3 regions of the Streptomyces sp. NPDC005533 genome follow, and region 2 is predicted to be linked to each of the others. Evidence: riboswitches for the same ligand, from Rfam matches in the RefSeq annotation. Region 2 holds a riboswitch; each other region holds the start of a gene.
What was found. A riboswitch is a leader RNA that binds a small molecule or an ion and turns the genes downstream of it on or off. The one in region 2 is predicted to bind cyclic di-AMP.
Positions count from the first base shown of each region.

Region 1: linked by a shared signal. The riboswitch ahead of ACFYP3_RS16715 (transglycosylase family protein) and the one ahead of ACFYP3_RS23500 (M23 family metallopeptidase) in region 2 are both predicted to bind cyclic di-AMP.
Region 3: linked by a shared signal. The riboswitch ahead of ACFYP3_RS19240 (peptidoglycan DD-metalloendopeptidase family protein) and the one ahead of ACFYP3_RS23500 (M23 family metallopeptidase) in region 2 are both predicted to bind cyclic di-AMP.

Region 1 is NZ_JBIAJH010000014.1:78,774-81,973, reverse strand. Features, by position in the region: gene ACFYP3_RS16720 (transglycosylase family protein) at 1-993, shown strand, start outside; cyclic di-AMP (ydaO/yuaA leader) riboswitch at 1,273-1,445, shown strand; gene ACFYP3_RS16715 (transglycosylase family protein) at 1,449-2,150, shown strand; gene eno (phosphopyruvate hydratase) at 2,425-3,200, shown strand, end outside.
Region 2 is NZ_JBIAJH010000024.1:6,472-9,671, reverse strand. Features, by position in the region: gene ACFYP3_RS23505 (M16 family metallopeptidase) at 11-1,378, shown strand; cyclic di-AMP (ydaO/yuaA leader) riboswitch at 1,596-1,755, shown strand; gene ACFYP3_RS23500 (M23 family metallopeptidase) at 1,768-2,568, shown strand; gene ACFYP3_RS23495 (GntR family transcriptional regulator) at 2,748-3,200, shown strand, end outside.
Region 3 is NZ_JBIAJH010000017.1:114,830-118,029, reverse strand. Features, by position in the region: gene ACFYP3_RS19245 (SGNH/GDSL hydrolase family protein) at 1-323, opposite strand, end outside; gene ACFYP3_RS19240 (peptidoglycan DD-metalloendopeptidase family protein) at 487-1,440, opposite strand; cyclic di-AMP (ydaO/yuaA leader) riboswitch at 1,445-1,662, opposite strand; gene ACFYP3_RS19235 (tyrosine-protein phosphatase) at 1,945-2,736, shown strand; gene ACFYP3_RS19230 (aspartate aminotransferase family protein) at 2,755-3,200, opposite strand, start outside.

The DNA.
Region 1 (3,200 bases), on a different contig from region 2:
CCCGCGCTGGTAGTCACAGCCGGAGTCACTGGCTCCGCGCTGGCTCTGCCGCTGCTAGCCGCCACCAATGCCACCGCTGCCGACACCGCGACCTGGGACAAGGTCGCCGAGTGCGAGAGCGGCGGCTCCTGGAGTGCCAACTCCGGCACCGGCGCGTACGGCGGGCTGCAGTTCACCCAGGAGGAGTGGCAGAACGCCGGCGGACTCGACTTCGCCGAGCGGGCCGACCTCGCGAGCCGGTCCCAGCAGATCGCCGTGGCCGAGCGGGTGCTGGCCTCGCAGGGTCCGCAGGCGTGGCCGCTGTGCGCCACCTCGGCCGGCCTGGAGCAGCAGGGCCCCGCCGCCAAGGTGGATCCCGGTCTGCCCGGCAGCTCCGGCCCGATCGCCCCCTCGCCCTCCCGCCCGGACGACGCCGTGCCGTCCACCACCGGCGGCGAGCCGGCCAAGGACTTCGGCGCCCCGACCCACGCGGCCCCCAGTCCGACCGGCAGCCCCTTCCTGATCCCCGACGCGCCGTCCGTCGGACTGCCCGTCATGCCGGCGCCGGACGCCCCCACGACGCCGCCCGTCGACCCGTCCGCGCCGACGCTCCCCGGCACCCCGGGCACCACGCCGCTGCCGCCCGTCGACCCGACGGCTCCGACCCTCCCGGTGGATCCCTCGGCGCCCACCACCCCGCCCACCACCCCGGGTGCGACCCCGACGGACCCGGCGGCCCCGACCGCCCCGGCGACCCCGGGCGCCACTCCGGGCGCCACTCCGACCGAGGGCAGCGGCAAGCACCGCGGGGCGCCCGCGACCGAGGCGCCCGTCCCGTCTGACGCCGCGTCGACCCCCACGTACACGGTCCAGGAGGGCGACAGCCTGGCGACCATCGCGGTTGCCAAGGGAGTCAAGGGCGGCTGGAACGGCCTCTACGAGGCCAACGAGCAGGTCATCGGCGAGGACGCCAACCTGATCAAGCCCGGCCAGAACCTGGATCTAACCGTGTAATAAGGACACTTCAGGCGCCCGGAAAGAACTGATTGTCGGTTATCTGTAAGTGAGACATGTGTCTCTTCCGGTCAACTGGCGTGTCCCGCCCCGGGGCTTCCGCAAACCCCGCCCTCACCTGCGCAAACGCCCCCGGGAACAGCGCAAGTAGGGACCCCCTCTCCCCGATGTTCCTCGTTGAACATCGGGGAGAGACCTGTCTACCTTCTGAGTCGCCCGCCACCGCGGGCTCCTTCGACCGCATCGCCGAATCCTGCCGGCGGACGGGGGGAACAGTCGTCGCGTCAAGCGCCGAAGGCAGGAGCGGGGGAACCAAGGTAGGCGCCGGGAGCGGCCGTTGAGAGACGGTCACGCCACCGGCTAGGGGTCAAGACGTGCGCTAGGTCGCACGGCCGGGCAACTCACTCGCCCGAACCCGACAGCTCACCTCGTAGGCGTCGGTGAGGAGAAAATCCATGCTGCTTTCCGGCAAGGGCAAGCACCGTCGCGGCTCCAAGGCCGTCCGCATCGTCACGCTCGCCGGTGTCGCCGGTGTGGCCGTCGCCGCCCCCCTGATGGCCGCGGGCACCGCCGGCGCCGCCACCGCGTCCGAGTGGGACAAGGTCGCGCAGTGCGAGTCCGGTGGCAACTGGTCCATCGACACGGGCAACGGCTACTACGGAGGACTGCAGTTCTCGTCCTCCACGTGGGCCGCCTTCGGCGGCAAGTCGTACGCCGCGCAGGCCAACCAGGCCTCGAAGGCCCAGCAGATAGCCGTCGCCGAGAAGGTCCTCAAGGCCCAGGGCAAGGGCGCCTGGCCGAGCTGCGGCAAGGGCCTGTCGAACTCCTCCTCCACCGGTGGCGGTACGGAGGGCTCGACGCAGAACAAGCCGAAGGCCGACGCGAAGAAGACCGAGACGAAGGTCGCCCCGAAGGCCGCGCCGAAGAAGGAGACCAAGCGCTCCGAGGCCCCGACCACCCGCTCCGAGCGCCCCGCGGCCCCCGAGGCCCCGAAGACCGGCAACGGCTCGTACGAGGTCAAGGCCGGCGACACCCTGGGCACCATCGCCGAGGCCAACGGCGTCAAGGGCGGCTGGGAGAAGGTCTTCGAGCTGAACAAGGACATCGTCTCGGACGCCGACCTGATCTTCCCGGGTCAGAAGCTGAAGCTCAGCTGAACACTGCGGCAATAGCCGCAGGAGCGTACGCAACGCACAGCGTTCCCGCCGCCCGGCGCGTCTCCCCCCACGCGCCGGGCGGCGGTGTGCGTGCCGGGTGACGGGCGAGGATGCCGAGACCTATGTCCCGGAAGAGGGGTATTCGGCCCCTTTTTCGTCCCAGGGGTCGGGCGGTCGGCCGGTCGACTGCCCCGGGCCGGTTAGGCTCTAAGCGGCAAGGCCGTCCCACGGCCTGACACGCCACCGCACACCCAGCGTCACATCCCAGAAGGAGATGCTCGTGCCGTCCATCGACGTCGTCGTAGCCCGGGAAATCCTGGACTCCCGAGGCAACCCCACGGTCGAGGTCGAGGTGGGCCTCGACGATGGCAGCACCGGCCGTGCTGCCGTCCCGTCCGGCGCCTCCACCGGTGCATTCGAGGCCATCGAGCTCCGTGACGGTGACCCCAACCGTTACTTCGGCAAGGGTGTCGAGAAGGCCGTCCTCGCCGTCATCGAGCAGATCGGCCCGGAGCTCGTCGGCTACGACGCCACCGAGCAGCGCCTGATCGACCAGGCCATGTTCGACCTGGATGCCACCGACAACAAGGGCTCCCTCGGCGCCAACGCCATCCTCGGCGTCTCCCTCGCCGTCGCGCACGCCGCGTCCGAGGCCTCGGACCTCCCGCTCTTCCGCTACCTCGGCGGTCCGAACGCGCACCTGCTGCCCGTTCCGATGATGAACATCCTCAACGGTGGGTCGCACGCCGACTCCAACGTCGACATCCAGGAGTTCATGATCGCCCCGATCGGCGCGGAGTCCTTCTCCGAGGCGCTGCGTTGGGGTGCCGAGGTCTACCACACCCTCAAGAAGGTCCTGCACACCAAGGGCCTCTCCACCGGTCTGGGCGACGAGGGCGGCTTCGCGCCGAACCTGGAGTCCAACCGCGCCGCGCTCGACCTCATCGTCGAGGCCATCAAGCAGGCCGGCTACACCCCGGGCAAGGACATCGCGCTCGCGCTCGACGTCGCCGCGTCCGAGTTCTACAAGGACGGCAAGTACGAGTTCGA
Region 2 (3,200 bases):
AGCCGTCACGATGACCTTCCACCCGCGCCCGCAGGCCGGCGAGCCGCAGCCGTGGGCCTTCCCGGCCCCCGACCGCGGGCAGCTGTCCAACGGGCTGACCCTGCTGCGCTGCCACCGGCCGGGCCAGCAGGTGATCGCGGTCGAGGTCAATCTCGCCGCCCCGCTGGACGCCGAGCCCGAGGGCCTGGACGGCGTGGCGACCATCATGGCGCGGGCGCTCTCCGAGGGCACCGACAAGCACTCCGCGGAGGAGTTCGCGGCCGAGCTGGAGCGCTGCGGCGCCACCCTCGACGCCCACGCCGACCACCCGGGCATCCGGGTCTCCCTGGAGGTCCCGGCCTCCCGGCTGGCCAAGGCGCTGGGCCTGCTCGCCGAGGCGCTGCGCGCCCCCGCCTTCGCCGACGCCGAGGTGGACCGCCTGGTCCGCAACCGGCTCGACGAGATCCCGCACGAGCTGGCCAACCCCCAGCGCCGGGCCGCCAAGCAGCTCTCCCACGAGCTGTTCCCGGCCTCCCTGCGGATGTCCCGGCCGCGCCAGGGCACCGAGGAGACCGTCGCCCGGATCGACTCCGCCGCCGTACGCGCCTTCTACGAGGCCCACGTACGCCCCGCCACCGCCACCGCGGTGGTCGTCGGCGACCTGACCGGCATCGACCTGGACGCCGTGCTCGCGGACACCCTGGGCGCGTGGACGGGCAACACCGCCGCGGCCCTGCCGGTGCCGCCGGTGACCGCCGACGACACCGGCCGCGTGGTCATCGTGGACCGGCCCGGCGCGGTCCAGACGCAGCTGCTGATCGGCCGGATCGGGCCGGACCGCCACGACCAGGTCTGGGCGGCCCAGGTGCTGGGCACGTACTGCCTGGGCGGCACCCTCACCTCCCGCCTGGACAAGGTGCTGCGCGAGGAGAAGGGGTACACGTACGGCGTGCGCGCCTTCGGCCAGGTGCTGCGCTCCACCGCGGACGGCAAGGGCGCCTCGATGCTGGCCATCAGCGGCTCGGTGGACACCCCGAACACCGGTCCGGCGCTGGAGGACCTCTGGAAGGTGCTGCGCACCCTCGCGGAGGGCGGTCTGACCGATGCCGAACGCGATGTGGCGGTACAGAACTTGGTGGGCGTGGCCCCGCTGAAGTTCGAGACGGCGGCCTCGGTCGCGGGCACCCTCGCCGACCAGGTCGAGCAGGAGCTGCCGGACGACTACCAGGCGCAGTTGTACGCCCGGCTGGCCGAAACGGGCACCGTGGAGGCGACTTCGGCGGTCGTGAAGGCCTTCCCGGCGGACCGCCTGGTCACGGTCCTGGTGGGCGACGCGGCAGTGATCGAGGAGGCGGTGCGCGCCCTCGGGATCGGGGACGTCTCGGTCGTCACCAACTGACCTGTCGGTGACGGCCGGCTGACGGTCGACCGACGGATCACGCAGGGGCTCTGGCGGGCTTATCCGCCGGAGCCCCTTTTGTCCGTTTGGCGGCTAGGTTGCTCGTATGGGGTGTGGCGTACGCAACAAAAAGGCGCGTCTGTTTGGCGATTGACTGATGATCCGCCTAGCGTCGGCCGTGCTGTTCGTCAGTTGTGCCCGCCGCACCCGCGGCACCGGACAGCGATCGCCGAGTCCCCGTCAGGCGCGAGCCTGGGGAGCCGGGGACCCACATGCGTCCCTGGGGTGAATCGGACCCCCTCGCAAGAGGAGGCCCGTAGGAGACCTTCCTGCTCCGAACCCGTCAGCTAACCCGGTAGGCGAGAAGGAAGGAAAGGATCAAACCCTTCATGGCGTTTGGCAGTCGTCCCGCTGGTACCGGTAAGCACCGTGGCTCCAGCCGTCTGAGCAAGAAGACCGCCGGTTACGCCGGTATCGCCGCGATCGCCACCACGGGTGTCGTCGGCTCCCTCGCCGCCCCGGCCTTCGCCGCGGACAACCACAGCAGCTCCGCCCCGGAGAACGGGCTGGGTGCCGTGGTCGTCGCCGAGGACCTCGCGGGGGACATCGCCGACCAGGCCGACTCCCAGCAGCGCGCCGCCGAGCACGCCGCCGCCAAGGCGCAGGCGGAGGCGGAGGCCAAGCAGAAGGCCGCCGAGGCCAAGCGCCTCGCCGAGGCCAAGGCGAAGGCCGAGCGCGACGCCGCCGAGCGTGCGGCCCGCGAGGAGGAGCGCAAGCGCCTCAACACCTTCGTCGCCCCGGTCGACGGCTCGTACGTCAGCACGCAGTACCACGCGGGCGGCGGCATGTGGTCCTCCGGCAGCCACACCGGCATCGACTTCCACGCGGCCTCCGGCACCTCGGTCCACGCGGTGGGCTTCGGCACCGTCGTCGAGGCCGGCTGGGGCGGGGCGTACGGCAACAACGTCGTCATCAAGCACAACGACGGCACCTACACCCAGTACGGGCACATGACCTCGCTGAACGTCTCCGTCGGCGAGCAGGTCACCCCCGGCCAGCAGATCGGCCTGTCGGGCTCCACCGGCAACTCCAGCGGCCCGCACCTGCACTTCGAGGCCCGCACGGGCTCGCAGTACGGCTCGGACATCGACCCGATCGCGTACCTGCGTTCGCACGGCGTCAGCCTCTGACCCCGTCCGCACCTTTTCCGAAGGCCCCGGCTCCCCGAGCCGGGGCCTTCGTGTTGCGTCCCTGTGCAAATGTTTCGCATTTTCGGCCGCTCTCGGAAATTATCGTGTTGCAATAGAGTCGCAGCACGCGCACGTGCGTGCATTGAGGCTGGCAGTCGGAAATAGGCGGAGGTTCGGTCTTGCGTATTCCTGCGCACGCGGTATGCACGGCAATCCGCGCCGACATCGTCTCCGGGGCGTTCGAGCCGGGCGGCCGGCTGACCGAGGAGGTGCTGGCCCGCCGGTACGGCGTCTCGCGCGTCCCGGTCCGCGAGGCGCTGCGGACCCTGGAGTCCGAGGGCTTCGTGACCACCCGGCGCCACGCGGGGGCCTGCGTGGCCGAGCCGACCGAGCAGGAGGCCGCGGACCTCCTGGAGGTGCGGATGCTCCTGGAGCCCCTGGCGGCCGCCCGGGCCGCCCGGCGGCGCACCGAGGCGCACCTCAAGGTGTTGCGCGGGCTGGTCAGACTGGGGCAGGAGCGGGCCAGGCGGGGGCAGGGGGAGGATCTGCGGTCCCTGGGCGGCTGGTTTCACGAGACGCTCGCCCAGGCCTCCGGCAGCCCCGGGCTGATCGCGTTGCTCACGCAGATGCGG
Region 3 (3,200 bases), on a different contig from region 2:
AACCGTTCCGCCACGTCGTCCGGGTCGCTGCCGGGCCTGATGATGTCGTTGCCGCCCGCGCAGAAGCTGACCAGGTCGGGCGCGAGGGCCTTGGCCCTCGGAAGCTGGTCGGCCACGATCTGGTCGAGGAGCTTTCCGCGCACCGCCAGATTCGCATAGCGGAAGTCGTGCTCGTCGCGCTGATCGGCCAGGAGTACGGCGAGCCGGTCCGCCCAGCCGAGATACGAATCCCCGGATCCCGGGTCCCCCACGCCCTCCGTGAAGCTGTCCCCGATCGCCGCGTACGAGCCGATGGTCTTGAGTTTCGTCGTCGTCGCTGCCACGGGACACCATCCTTCACTCCCGTAACCAACCTACGCCAACGTAATGAGGGGTTGACGGACCGTGATCTGTACCACGTGGGGGATAAGGAATAAGTACACGTGAGGCCGGGACCCCCCTCGGGCCCCGGCCTCACGTGTGTCCCTGCGCCGACGGCGGGTGCCGTCAGATGCTCACACCCTTCGAGCGGAGGTAGGCCAGCGGGTCGATGTCGGAGCCGTACGAGGGGCCCGTACGGATCTCGAAGTGGAGGTGCGGGCCGGTGGAGTTGCCCGTGGAGCCGGAGAGGCCGAGGGTCTGCCCGGCGGTGACGCTCTGGCCGGAGGAGACGGACAGCTGGGACAGGTGGGCGTACTGGGAGTACTTGCCGTCCGCGTGGCGGATGACGACCTCGTTGCCGTACGAGCCGCTCCAGCCGGCGGAGACGACGGTGCCCGCGCCGACGGCCCGGACGGTGGTGCCGGAGCTCGCGATGAAGTCCACGCCGGTGTGGTAGCCGGAGGACCACATGCTGCCCGCGACCTTGTACTGGGTGGAGACGCCGGTGGAGGCGAGCGGGGCGACGAAGCCGGAGGCCGACTTCTGCGCGGCGGGCGCCCCGGCCTCGGAGTCCTGCTCCGCGGGGGCGGCCTTCGCGGCCGGCTTCGGCGCCGGCTTCGGCGCCGCCTCGGGGGCGGACTCCGGAGCGGGCTCGGCCTCCGCCTCCGGGGCGGCGTCCGCCGGGTCCGCCGCGCCCGGACCGCCGAGGTGCAGCTTGAGGCCGGGGTGGATCAGCGACGGGTTGCTGCCGACCGCCTCGCGGTTGTCGGCGTACAGGCGCTCCCAGCCGCCGGAGAGGTGGCGCTCGGCGGCGATCTTGGAGAGGTAGTCGCCCGGCACGACCGTGTAGACGCTCGGGGCGGCCTGCACGGCGGCGACGGGCGCGGCCTGCAGCGCGACGGGGACCTGCGGGGCCACGGCGGGGGCCACCGCGGTCGCCGCGGCCGGGGCGCCGGCCGCCTGGGCGCCCGCGGCGCCCATCAGCGGCAGCGCGAGGGCCGCGCCACCGGTGCCTGCGACGGCGAAACCGCGCGATATCGAAAGGGACTTGGGACGGCGGTGCTTACCCTTTGCAGGCATGGCGAATTCCTCTCCGGCGCCTGCGAGGTGAGCTGTCGGGTTCGGACTGGAGATGTCCGGACGTACCTGTACTGGACCTGTACGTCTTCACCCCGAGCCGTCCCGGCGAAAAGATCTCCGAAAAGATCTCCGGGACAGCGGCTTACCTGGTTCCCCCGCTCCTGCCGCGCGAATAGTCGGGTGCGGTTTCCGGGCGGCGGCAGGATTCGGCGATCCACCCGGATCGATCGCGAAGGTAAACCCTTGCGACGGCGGGGAACAAGCCATGAATTCCCTGACGGAATCACAGGGATGAGGAATCGGCGGAATTCTGGTCACCCTGCGTCCATTACCCGCCGTCAACAACCGCTCCGACGGGGCCATTCGGCATTCGTGATCAGGCACTCACGGTCACCGTATGATCTGGCTCACGGGGACGTGCCCGATCTCGCCTCCGGATATGGCAAGTTGGCGCCAAACAGCTCAATTCGGACAGAAGTCTCACCTTGAAGCGGAGGAGTTCCCGTGACCCAGCAGATACAGGAGCCGGAGCTGACCGGAGTGCGCAATTTCCGCGATGTGGGCGGATTGCCGACTTCTGATGGCCGAAGGGTCAGGACGGGACGACTCTTCCGAAGCGGACATCTCGCACATGCCACTGAAACCGATGCAGAGTTCCTCGCCTCGCTCGGCCTCCACACCATCTTCGACTTCCGCAACGGCGCCGACCACGCGCTGGAGGGGCTGGACGTGGAACTGCCCGGGGTCCGGAACGTGAACATCCCGCTCTCGGATCCGGCCGACGGCCGGGAGTTCTGGCGGCTGGTCCGCGAGGGCGACCTCGACCAGCTGCGCACGATCCTGGGCGACGGCAAGGCCGCGGCCCGGATGACGAACTCGTACCGCAGGATCATCGAGCAGCGCACGGCCGAACACAGCCGGGTCGTGCACGCGCTCGCCGAGGACAGCGTCCCGGCCCTGCTGCACTGCGCGGCCGGCAAGGACCGGGCCGGTCTGTCGATCGCCGTCACCCTGCTCGCGCTCGGCGTCGAGCGCGAGGCGATCGTGGCGGACTACCTGGAGTCGAACGCCCCGCACCGCCGCTACCGCGTGCACCGCAGCAGCGCGACCGACGAGGCCCGCTCCCCCGAGGTGATGGAGCTGCTCGCACCGCTCTTCGACGCCCGCGCCGAGTACCTCGTCGCCGCATTCGAGACCATCGACGCGACCTGGGGCGGGGTGGACCCGTACCTGGCGGAGGGCCTCGGGCTGAAGCCCGAGACCCTCGGCCGGCTGCGTGACCGGCTGCTGGCGTAGACCGCCCGGAGCGGGCCGTCAGCGCTGGGCGACGGCCTGCTTCACCAGCGTCCTGCCGAAGTCCCACATCAGCCCGGACCCGCCGTGCGCCTCGTCCATGACCGCGCGGAAGGCGCCGACGAAGCGGTCGACGTCCCGCTCGTCCACGACCAGCGGCGGAATGAGCTTGATGACCTCCAGGTGGTCCCCGGAGACCTGGGTGAGGATGCGGTGCTTCTGGAGCAGGGGCACCACGACCATCTGGGCGAAGAGCCCCTTGCGGGCCGCCTGAAGCATCGTCCAGCGGCTGCGCAGCCCCAGCGAGGACGGCCGGCCGAACTCGATGCCGATCATCAGCCCGCGCCCCCGCACCTCGTGCAGCAGCTCGTACTCGTCCACCATGGCCGCGAGCCGCCCGCGCAGCAGGTCCCCCGTCGCCCGGGCGTGCGCGACGAGCTCCTCGTCCTCCATGACCGACAGCACGG